Regions from separate parts of the Protofrankia sp. CiP1_Cm_nod2 genome, predicted to be linked through region 1. Evidence: riboswitches for the same ligand, from Rfam matches in the RefSeq annotation. Region 1 holds a riboswitch; the other holds the start of a gene.
The links. A riboswitch is a leader RNA that binds a small molecule or an ion and turns the genes downstream of it on or off. The one in region 1 is predicted to bind cyclic di-AMP.
Positions count from the first base shown of each region.

Region 1 (5,748 bases):
CGCCGTAGAGCAGCCCGTCCTGGGGCCGGTAGTCGATCCCGATGAGCGAGGTGTCCTGGCCGATGAGCCCGGTGACGGGCACCCCCGCCCCCGCGCGCTGCGGGGACCGGGTGGAGAACGGGACCAGCCTGCCGCCATCGCTGGTCAGGCCGACCGCCTGCAGGTTGGGCGTCCTGCCGTCCGTCCCGGCCGGGCTGGCGGCGGTGGCCTGCCCGGCCAGCAGCGGCACGGTCCCCAGGGTGCCTGCCAACACGGCGGTGGCGAAGGCCGCTTTCAGCTTTCTACGCACAGTTGCTCCTTGGCTAGCTCATGCACCGGCAGCTCGCGTACCGGCGCGGCGCTGCGGGACACGTCGCCTCAACAGCGACGAGATGGCCAGACGACGACTTTCCGTAGCTGACTGGCCACGACATGAAGTAGACACGTAGAGCAACCACAAGTCAACTATCTGCCAACAAGGACGCTACAAACGGCGACTTCGCCCGGAGCGGGGCAACAGGCACAGCGGCACACGACCACACAGCGACACAGCGACACAGCGACACACGACGGCACAGCGGCCACGCCGTTCCAGACGGCAGCGACGGCTACACCGGCCGTGGCTCGACGCTGGCCCTGCCGCCCGGCCGGGACGCACCGCACGACACGCCGACGGATGGCACGCCGACGGATGGCACGCCGACGGATGGCACGCCGACGGATGGTGGGGCCGCGGTGGCCGCCGGCGGGTCCTATCCCCAGCCGAGCTCGGCGAGCCGCCCGTCGTCGATGCCGAAGTGATGGGCCACCTCGTGGATGACGGTCACCCGTACCTGCCCGACGACCTGTTCCTCGGTCCGGCCCAGGTCGCAGATCGACCGCCGGTAGATCGTGATCCGGTCCGGCAGCACCCCGCTGTACCAGTCGCCCCGCTGCGTCAGCGGTACCTCCTCGTAGAGCCCCAGCAGCCCCGGCGACGGCGGCTCGTCCTCGACAACGACCGCGATGTTGGACATCTGACGGCCGAGCTGCGGTGGCAGGCTGTCCAGCGCCTCGGCCACCAGGGCCTCGAAGCGCTGCCTGGACACCTCGACCACGTCGGTGAACCTACCTTCAGACGCCGTCCCGGCGCGGCGCCGCCATACCGCCGGGCACCGGCACGGGGAATGAACAGGCCTGGATGGACGTCGGCCGCCGGAGAAGATCGGCGTAATTTTGTCGTTGTGTACGCTTTTACGGCCAAAAAGCGTACACAACGACAAACTCTTCTGGATCATGGCCTGTGCGGGTGGTCGTGGATGGGCTCCGCGCTACCTGACCGGCGCTCCAGGGGGACGTCCAGGAGGACGTCCGGCGGACGCCCGGGGAACATTGTCCGGCGTCCACTGCTTCTCATGATGTAATTATGTAAGCGGGACAGGAGGCCGGGATGCAGGATCCGCTCGATGCCTACTCACAGGTCGTCACCCGAGTCGCCGCCACCGTCTCCCCCGCTGTCGCGAGCCTGCGGGTACGGACGCCGCGTGGCGAGGGAGCCGGATCCGCCGTGGTCTTCACCGATGACGGCTTCCTGCTCACCTCCGCCCACGTCGTCGACAGCGGACCGAGGCGCGCGGGACGGCAGACCGGCGGCGGCGCGGCGGGCATGGCCGAGTTCGCCGACGGCACCCACAGCGAAGTGGACGTGATCGGCGCCGATCCGCTCTCCGACCTCGCGGTGCTGCGGGCCCGTAGCGGCACGCCGGCCCCGGCGGCGCTCGGCGACGCCGACACGCTCTCCGTCGGTCAGCTCGTCGTCGCGGTGGGCAGCCCGCTGGGCCTGACCGGCAGCGTCACCGCGGGGGTCGTCAGCGCACTCGGCCGCTCCCTGCCCACCCGGGCCGGCGCCACCGTCCGCGTCATCGACGAAGTGATCCAGACGGACGCCGCGCTCAACCCGGGCAATTCCGGCGGCGCGCTGGTCACCGCCGACTGCCACGTCGTCGGGGTGAACACCGCCGTCGCCGGGATCGGGCTCGGGCTCGCCGTCCCGGTCAACGCCACCACCCGCCGCATCCTCGCCGCGCTCATGCGCGACGGCCGGGTACGGCGCGCCTACCTGGGGGTCGCCAGCACCCGGGCACCGCTGCCGCCACACCTGGCCGAGCGGTCCGGCCGGCGGCACGGGGTGCGGCTGGCCGAGGTCGTCGCGGGCAGCCCGGCCGGTCGCGCCGGCCTGTTCGCCGACGACCTGGTGCTCTCCGTCGCCGGGCAGCCGGTCGCCACCCCGGGGGATCTGCAACGGCTGATGACGGAGGACACCATCGGCCGCCCGCTCGAACTGACGGTGTGGCGGCGCGGCGCGCTCGTCGACGTCATCGTCGTCCCGCAGGAACTGGCACTCACCTGAGAAGATCGGCACGAGTTTGTCGCGGTGTACGCCGATATGGCAAAAATGCGCCTATACAGCCAGAATGTACTGATGCTGCCAGCATGCGCCAATACAGCCAGAATGCGCTGATACGGCCAGAAAACATGAACATACACGACAACAGACTCACGCCGGTCGCGGCCTGGTGGGCGAACGTCCGCGGGCGGCCGCCGGCCACCGGCCCGCCCAGGCGGGGACGGTGGCCGCCCGCGGACGGTGGCGCCCCGGGTGCCCGAGGGAGGGGGAGGCACCCAGGGCCGTCAGTGGCACCCAGCCGTCAGCCGCACGGGAACAGCTGGGCGTAGGTGCGGGCGCCGACTGTTCCGTCGGCCGCGAGGCCGTGCCGCCGCTGGTATTCCTTGACCACCCTGGTGGTCTGCGGGCCGAATATCCCGTCGACGGTGAGAGGATATCCGATACCGGTCAGCCGCCGCTGTACCGCGGCCACCTCGGTACGCATTTTGCTGCCGTTTCTCACGGTTGCCGTGGACGCTGGCAGCGAACAGTTCCGGGTGATGTAGCTGATCCCGCTGACGGGCGGGACAGGGGCGCTCGACCGCGTTGTCGACATGCTCGCCGGGCTGGCTTTCGCCGCTGCCGCGGCGGCGTTCCCCCGCGCCAGATGACGGCGGTAGGAACCGTTGGTGTAGGCGCTCCAGGCACGCACGCCCTGACTGTCGCACACCTTCTTCGCCGCCCACGCGTTGGTGGCCGGGTCGTACAGGTTCCGGCCCGCCAGCCAGCCCGTGTGGACCCGCGCGTTGATCTGCCAGAGCCCGCGGGAGTCCTCACCGTGCGCGTTACGCGCCCTGGCGTTGCCACCGGACTCCGCGAGCGCCACCGCCACCCAGGTGCCCAGCGGCACCCCTCGGCAGCTGGGCAGCCCCGCGTTCGCGGCGACACGGGCGATGGCCGTGTCGGCGACGACGGCGGGCCCGGACGGCCCGGCCGCGCTGGCCGGGGCCGCGGTCAGCATCATTCCGGCCGTCGTCCCGATGAGCCCGACGGTGCCCACCAATGCCGCGCCGTTGCACCGGCCGGGTTTTCTGTGTCTTCCCCTGGACATGATCAGTTTCTCATCCAAAAGTATCGTCGAAATGGCTCGTCAAATTCACTGGCGGCGCCAGGACAGCATTTCCTTCGAGCAGCCGACGGTTTGCTCTTCCCAGCGCGCCTGATCGACTGGAACACGTCGGGCAGACCGGGGCGCAGGCCGTCGACCGCATTCGTCCAGAAAATTTCCCGGTCATTTCCGGAGCGCTCCGGGAGAAGCACCGTGCGCTCCGGCCGGAATTTTCTGGATATCCGGCGCGGGACCCGCGCCGGACCTGCCCGGGGCTCCAGGAACAGTTACCCGGCAGTGGCCGGGAGAAATTTTCGCGGCGGCCGCCGGCTGTTGCCCGCGCTGTCCGCCCGGGGCACCCGAACACCCCGTGGCCGCCAGCCCGGCCCGGGCGGGCGGGTCACCTGATACGGCCGACCAGATGGCTGCCGGTGTAGACCTTCTGGAGCCGGACCACGGCCCCGGTGTGCGGGGCGGCCCACATCATCCCGTTCCCGGCGTAGATCCCTACGTGGTGGATGCCGCCCGGCCGGCCGAAGAAAATGAGGTCACCGGGCTGCCGGGCATTCTTCGATATCTTCTGGGAGGCGTTGTACTGCGCGTTGGCCGTCCGCGGGACGCTGCGGCCGAGCTGCTTGTAGATGTACTGGACGAGGCCGGAGCAGTCGAACGCCCGGGGCCCCTCGGCACCCCACACGTACGGCTTTCCGGCCTGCTTCGACGCCAGATAGACGAGTTTCGCCCCGAAACCACTGGTGGACGTCGAGAAACTCACCGGCTGCGCCGACAGCGTGCGCACGCCCGCGGCGGCGGCCGGCGACGAGGCCGCCGACCAGACGGCCGGGGTGATCGTGAAGGTAGCGGGCCGGGCAGCGGTCGTGCCGGCCGCGGTGGTCGTGCCGGCCGTGGCGGCGTCGGTCCACCCCGTCCCGCCCGTGCCCGCGCCACGGTCGTTCGCCAGGGCCGGTGCGGCCAGCCCGGAGAGGGCGACGGTACCGGTGGCCGCGGCGGCAACCGCGGTACGTGCCGATATCCGGCCGAGGGCGGAGCGGGTCGTGGGCGCGCGATGACGACCGCGCCTGGAACTGGGACTGGGATGACCTACGGCAGCCGGACCTGAATTCACCTGGTGTGCAGGCAACGATGATCCTTCCCATACGCCTGCGAGGTTAGCTGTCGGGTTCGGGCCGGGAAGCCCGGTCGACGCGCGGATACCTGCGCGGCCGACTTCACCCCAAGGACGGCCACCGTGGTGGCGACGTCCGGCGGAAAGGTGGGTCCCCCGCTTCTGTCCTGGCGATCGCTAGTCGGAAGACACCGGACCGTGGACAGAACTCGGCGTGCGGTCCGGTGCCGTTGAGAGCCCGGCCAACGTAGCGAACTACTTTTGGTAACCGCAAGCGGCGGTTTTCTCGGCATGTCGGCGCACAACACTCACCGTACGCATCATTTACGCGGGCCGTCCCAGGATGGCTGCCGGGACGGTACGAGCTGGCCGCAGCGTGATGGCGCTACACACCGCTCCCATGGTTAACCAGCGCGTATCGTGAAACGGCCGATGCGGACCGGCAACAACATTTTTTCCACCGTTGTGTTTCGCTGTCGGGCACAGCATTTGCACTGTCGGGCACAGCATTTGCACTGCCCGAAACAGCGTTTGCGCTGTCGGGCGCAGTGGATCGCCCGGGTGGGCCCACGGACCGCCGAAGCAACGCCACGAACCCGGACGTGCGCACGCCGCGGCCGGCGGCATGGCCAGCGCGGACGGCGCAGCGTCCGGGCATCAGTGACGCCCGGGCACCAGCGGGGCCGCCGGTCCGCCCCGGGCCAGGCAGGGCCCCGGGCGGAGCGGCGTCGGTCAGGACTCGACCCAGCCGCGCGCCTGCGCGAGGGTGGTCAGTCGCTGCCGTATCTGGCTTATCTGGCCGCCGGTCAGGGTCGGCACCGATTCGATGAGCGTCTCGGTCAGCAGATGCCGGAACTCCCCGACGGTGAGGACGTCGCACATGTCGTCGTCGTCGGCGCTCGAACGCCCGTTGACCACACCTGGGGAGACCACCGGATACACGGGCGCCGGACGGGCCGGAGCCCGGCGGATCAGACGGACGACCGAGGCCTTCGGGCCCCTGTCACTCTCCTCCGCCTCGAACTCCACCAGCGTTCCGGGCTGGAACAGGTGCTTCTCGTCCTGAAGATCGTTTGCGTGCATGAAAACGTCGTCGCCACCGGCATCGGGCGCTATGAAACCGTAGCCGCGAACCCCGTCGAAACGCAGAATTCTACCAGTACCCACCAC
Region 1 is NZ_CAKKTL010000001.1:39,061-44,808, forward strand. It holds gene NBW84_RS00165 (DUF4394 domain-containing protein) at 1-289, opposite strand, end outside; gene NBW84_RS00170 (metallopeptidase family protein) at 732-1,076, opposite strand; gene NBW84_RS00175 (trypsin-like peptidase domain-containing protein) at 1,409-2,368, shown strand; gene NBW84_RS00180 (peptidoglycan-binding protein) at 2,667-3,455, opposite strand; gene NBW84_RS00185 (C40 family peptidase) at 3,853-4,227, opposite strand; gene NBW84_RS00190 (hypothetical protein) at 4,208-4,522, shown strand; cyclic di-AMP (ydaO/yuaA leader) riboswitch at 4,596-4,761, opposite strand; gene NBW84_RS00195 (cold-shock protein) at 5,311-5,748, opposite strand.

Region 2 (5,230 bases), on a different contig from region 1:
TGTGGAAGACCGACCGCCGTCCGGCGACGAAGCGGTGCGGCAGGGCGGTCTTGCCGACTCTGCGCCGTCCCCAGACCACCACCGGCCGCGGGTCGGTCGAGGCCCACCAGCGTTCCAGCGCGGCAAGCTCTCCGGTGCGGTTGACGAACGTCATCCGCCTCTGCCTGCATCGCCCGTAACTTACATCGGACGTCAGTAGAGTGCCGGCGAGCCGTTGGCGGCCCATGCTGGCGGGTTGCCGCGCGGGGCCTCTCCGGTGGCTTCAGGTGGCCTTGAGCCCCAGGACGTCGGATGCCTGGGGGTCGCTGTCGGCGAGGAAGTCGCGACAGCGGGTGGCCTCCTCGGTCTCGCCGATCGCGGTGGCCGCGCGGGCCAGTGCCGCGAGCGCCCGCAGGAAGCCCTGGTTGGGCTCGTGGGACCACGGGATCGGCCCGTGCCCGCGCCAGCCCGCGCGGCGTAGCTGGTCGAGGCCGCGATGGTATCCCGTCCTGGCGTAGGCGTAGCTGGTCACCGGGCTGCCGGCGTCGAGGGAGCGTTCGGCCAGGGTTGCCCAGGCGAGGCTGGAGCCGGGAAAACGGCCGGCGACGGTCTGCGGATCCTCGCCGGCGCTCAGCGCCTGCGCCGCGGCGGGATCGATGGTGAGCTTGGCCGGTGGTGGGCCACCGAGCAGATCCGGTCGTTCGGGCGAGGGTGTCATGGGGCTCATCCTGCCGGATCCGGCCGGCCGCGCAGCCAGCCGGAGGGGGAAGTCCGTCAGATGATGGACCCGCCGGGAGGGGGAGAGCCGGCAGGTCCATCACCTGATCGGGGTACGAGGCGGGCAGGGCACCCGGCCGCGACCCGGCGGCAAAGGAACGGCGTTGAGCGTCCCGTGACCTTTAGCCGCAAAATTTCAAAGTCATAAAATGGTACGAAAGGTGCACCCGGTATGCTACAGGACGGTCGGGTTGGTGACGGTGACGTCCCAGAGGTTCTTGCCGACCACTCCAGCGCCGCCGTCGTCCACCCGGGTCAGATACGAGTAGAGCGATGCCAGTCCCTGGGACTCCCGCCCGAAGCGTCCGTCCACCTGGAGGATGAACCTCTTCTGACGCATCTCGCTCTGCCAGACGTAGGCGTCGGGGCGGACCTCGCCGGCCAGTGTGCTGGACAGCGCCGTCCCGGTGAAGTTCTCGGAGTTCAGCAGGGCCTTGGCGCGTTCCAGCGTCATCGCTGGCTGCACCGGAGTAATCGCACGCTGTACCGGGCTGGTGGTGGGAGCGCTGGGGGCGACGATACCGCTGGACGACGGTGCCGGGCCGCTACGGCTCAGGCCCAGCTTGGACGCGCAGGACGGCCACGGGGACCAGCCACGGGCGTTGTAGAGCTTGTAGGCAGCCTCGTCCTGAAGCGTCGGCGGCGCGCCGCTGGGCAGGCCGGAGTAGCCCAGGGCATGCCAGGTCTGGGCGTCGAACTGGTAGGCGCCGTAGTAGCCGTTGCCGGTGTTGATCAGATAGTTCCCGCCGGACTCACACTGGCGGAGTTTGGCGAAGTCGTCAGCGGTCGCGGCGCTTGCGGGTGCGGTCGTGACAGCCAGGCCACTGCTCACGAGTGCCGTCACGGCACCGGTGGTACGCAGGACCTTCATGACGGTGGAGGGAGGTTGCGGGGCGCGGTGCCTGCCACCAGACGGCATGTGGGTCGGTCCTTCCCGTCGCCTACGAGGTGAGCTGTCGGGTGCGGGCGGGAATCAGGCCCGGCCGGTGGCACCAGGAGGCACTGCCGGCTTTACCCCAAGGACTCCGTGGACGGACGTCCGGATGGTGGTTCCCCCGATCCTGTCCTTGTGGCTCCGCGGTAGCTCGGGCCGTACCGAACGGGGACAGGACTCGGCGTCCGTCCGGGCGGCCTCACCGATCCGGCGAGTGGGGAGGACTCTAGCGAGTCTGGTTCTATCGAAGCAAATCGGGGTGTCGGATGAACTACACCGACGTGACTGTTATCACCCGAATGGGCTAAGCGCCTTGAACGTGTCACCGTAGCTGACGGTGTGACTCCGCCCCGCGGCGGGGTCGCCTTCTCCGATTTCTGTGACTTATGGTGACGGACGAAGTTTCTTTCGTATCGTGAATGTGCTTGTTGTCACTTCTGGGGCACTCCGGGAAGCGGAGCCGTCCGGAGCGGTCCCCGGCCCTGCCGGGCCGGATCCGGGCCGGCCGCATCCGGGGTTCTCCTGGATGCGGCCGGAGGCCTGGCATGAAAGGGGATCGTGGCTGCGCTGTCCATGGCGCGCCAGCCCGGTCCGGTCGGATGTCCAGCCACGGGTGGGCCGGCTGTGTGCGGACTGTGCGTGCCGCCGGTGGGCGGTGCCGTCCGCCAGAGGCCGTTCGACCGCTGGGTCGTTCGGCCAGTTGCCGGCTGTTCGGCCGGCTGTTCGGCCGGTTGGCCGGTTGGTTGGCTGGCTGGCCGTGTTCAGTCGAAGGTGGCCGTCCAGGTCCGTGGGCCGCAGATACCGTCCACCTGCAGTCCCCGCGAGTTCTGCAGGAGGGTGGCGGCGAAGGCGGACTGGGGGCCGTAGCGGCCGTCGATCCTGATCCGGTAGCCGAGCCTGTTCATCTGGCGCTGCCAGGCTCGTACGTCCGAGCGCACCTGATAGATCAGCCCGGTGGTGAACAGCGTGTTGTCCGCGAGACTCTGCGCGCTCTGACGCACCACCCAGCGTTGGGCCCCGGTCGACCCGGCCGCGCCCGCCGAGCCGGTGCCGGTGCCGGTGCCGGTGCTGGGCGATCCGGCCCCGGACGAGCTGGCGCTCGCCACCAGCTGGTCGGCGCCCATCCCCTGGCCGCAGACCGGCCACTGGCCGAAGCCGGACCGGTTGGCCAGTCTCAGCGCGGCCTCGTCCTGGGTGGCTGGCAAGGCGTCGCTGGGCAGCCCCGGGTAGCCGAGGCTCTGCCAGGTGCTCAGCGAGAACTGGTAGGCACCGTAATAACCGTTGCCGGTATTGACGGTGTAGTCCCCCCCGGACTCGCACTGGCGTAGCTGCGCCCAGGTGGTGGCGGCGCTGGCGGGCTGTGACATCACGATGCTTCCGCCGACCGCCGCGGCCAGCGCGGGAGCGACTACCAGCGCCCGCGCGCCCAGCCGGATTCGGCCGGTTCCGTGCTGTCGATTTCGGGAACGTGCACTGGACATATTGGTTTTATGCCCTTCCCCACGCCTGCGAAGTGAGCTGTCGGGTTCGGGCTGGGACTGCCCGGCCGCATGTGCGGCTTCACCCCGAGGACGCCCGGTATCGGCGCCCAGAAGTGGGTCCCCCGTTCCTGCCACGAGTTTGGGTTTTCGTCGGGCGAGGGCAGGATTCGGCGTGCCGCCCGACGTGTGTTCGCTGTGTCGCGAGCACGGCGCAGACCATAACAACAATTGCTGGGCGCCGAACAAGCGGGGAATACGCTTCGTGAGGATGCGCACACCGGGCCGGCGGCTCTTGTCGGGGCCCGGGAGCGGATGGTAGCGCACGGGTACGCGCGCTTATTGATTTCATCATACTTTTATTGCCGGGAAAACTCGGTATCCCGCCGTGCCGGTGGCGATCGGGGCCGGATTATCCGGATAGGAGCCAGTGCGTGGGCCGGCGATCCGCGTGCTATGGGCCGGAAGCCGGGCCCGGCCGGCCCGGCGCCCGCGGCGCGGAACACCGCTGATTCAGCCGAAGACACGTCGAACGGCAGGACCATACGTACAGTGCCGTGATCCGACGATGATGCGACCTTTCCGGAACCTGCGTCATATACGGATGGCCGTTGAAAGGTGACGGCCATCCGGTCACCCGGGCGCCGGGAGGCCGATGGGTCGGCACCCGCACGCGAACGCTCGCCAGCCGGACGACGAAGCCCGGTCTGGCGAGCGTGTTGTGGGGCCGTCCCGCCCGAGCGGGGTCAGTTGGCGAGGGAGCGTCCCGCGGAACGCAGGTCCTCGCACGCCTTCACGACTCGGGCGGCCATGCCGACTTCGGCCGCCTTGCCGTAGCTGCGCGGGTCGTAGTGCTTCTTCACGCCGACCTCGCCGTCCACCTTCAGAACGCCGTCGTAGTTCCGGAAGACGTGGTCGACGACCGGCCGGGTGTACGCGTACTGGGTGTCGGTGTCCACATTCATCTTGATCACGCCGTAATCCACCGCTTCGCGGATCTCGGACAGGTCGGAACCGCTCCCGCCGTGGAAGACCAGGTCGAGAGGTCTGGCCCCGGCTGGCAGCCCGAGCTTCTGCGCGACATACTGCTGACCATCCCGCAGGATACTCGGACGGAGTTTCACATTGCCCGGCTTGTATACCCCGTGCACGTTTCCGAAGGTTGCCGCGACCAGGTAGCGGCCCCGTTCCCCGGCGCCGAGGACCTCGACGGTCCGCCACATGTCCTCGGGCGTGCTGTACAGTTTCTCGTCGATCGCGCCGACGATGCCGTCCTCCTCACCGCCGACGACACCGATCTCCACCTCCAGGACGATTTTCGCCTGGGCCGTGTCCGCCAGCAGCGCGTCGGCGATTTTGAGGTTCTCCTCGATCTCGACCGCGGAGCCGTCCCACATGTGGGACTGGAACAGCGGCTCGCGGCCCTCCCTGAGCACCCGCTCCTTGGAGATCGCGACCAGGGGGCGCAGGTAGGTGTCGAGCTTGCCGGCAGGACAGTGGTCGGTGTGCAGCGCGATGTTGACCGGGTACGCCTTGGCGACATGGTGGGCGAACTCGGCCAGCGCCTGCGCGCCGAGCACCATGTTCTTCACCCGGGTACCGGAGAGAAATTCGGCCCCTCCGGTGGAAATCTGTACGATACCGTCGCTCCCGGCGTCCGCGAAGCCCTTCAGTGCGGCATTCAGGGTTTCACTCGACGTGACGTTGATCGCAGGGTAGGCGAATGCCTCCGCCTTGGCCTGGTCGAGCATCTGGGCGTAGATATCTGGGGTGGCAATGGGCATCGGTCTGGCTCCTGTGGACAGTCGGGGCGCGGCATGCCCGGTTCGGTGATATTTTACCGATTCGGACGTGTGCCGTGCCGGGAAGTTGCGCGAAGGGTATGACGAACGCTCCCCGTCCGGTAGGACGGCCGCAACGGGTGAGTACGGATGTTCTGTCGGGTGTGGTGCACTATGCCGTCGTCCTCACTCCCGGCTTCGTCGGGAGCGGTGTCGTCCGTCGGTTTCCGGTTACCCGGTGACGTTTTCGGTTACCCGGTGACATCGTCCCGCTCGCCGCC
Region 2 is NZ_CAKKTL010000125.1:349-5,578, reverse strand. It holds gene NBW84_RS14735 (ATP-binding protein) at 1-154, opposite strand, end outside; gene NBW84_RS14730 (DUF3151 domain-containing protein) at 263-697, opposite strand; gene NBW84_RS14725 (transglycosylase family protein) at 932-1,675, opposite strand; cyclic di-AMP (ydaO/yuaA leader) riboswitch at 1,681-1,846, opposite strand; gene NBW84_RS14720 (transglycosylase family protein) at 2,452-3,171, opposite strand; cyclic di-AMP (ydaO/yuaA leader) riboswitch at 3,179-3,327, opposite strand; gene fbaA (class II fructose-bisphosphate aldolase) at 3,915-4,952, opposite strand.
Region 2: linked by a shared signal. The riboswitch ahead of NBW84_RS14720 (transglycosylase family protein) and the one ahead of NBW84_RS00185 (C40 family peptidase) in region 1 are both predicted to bind cyclic di-AMP.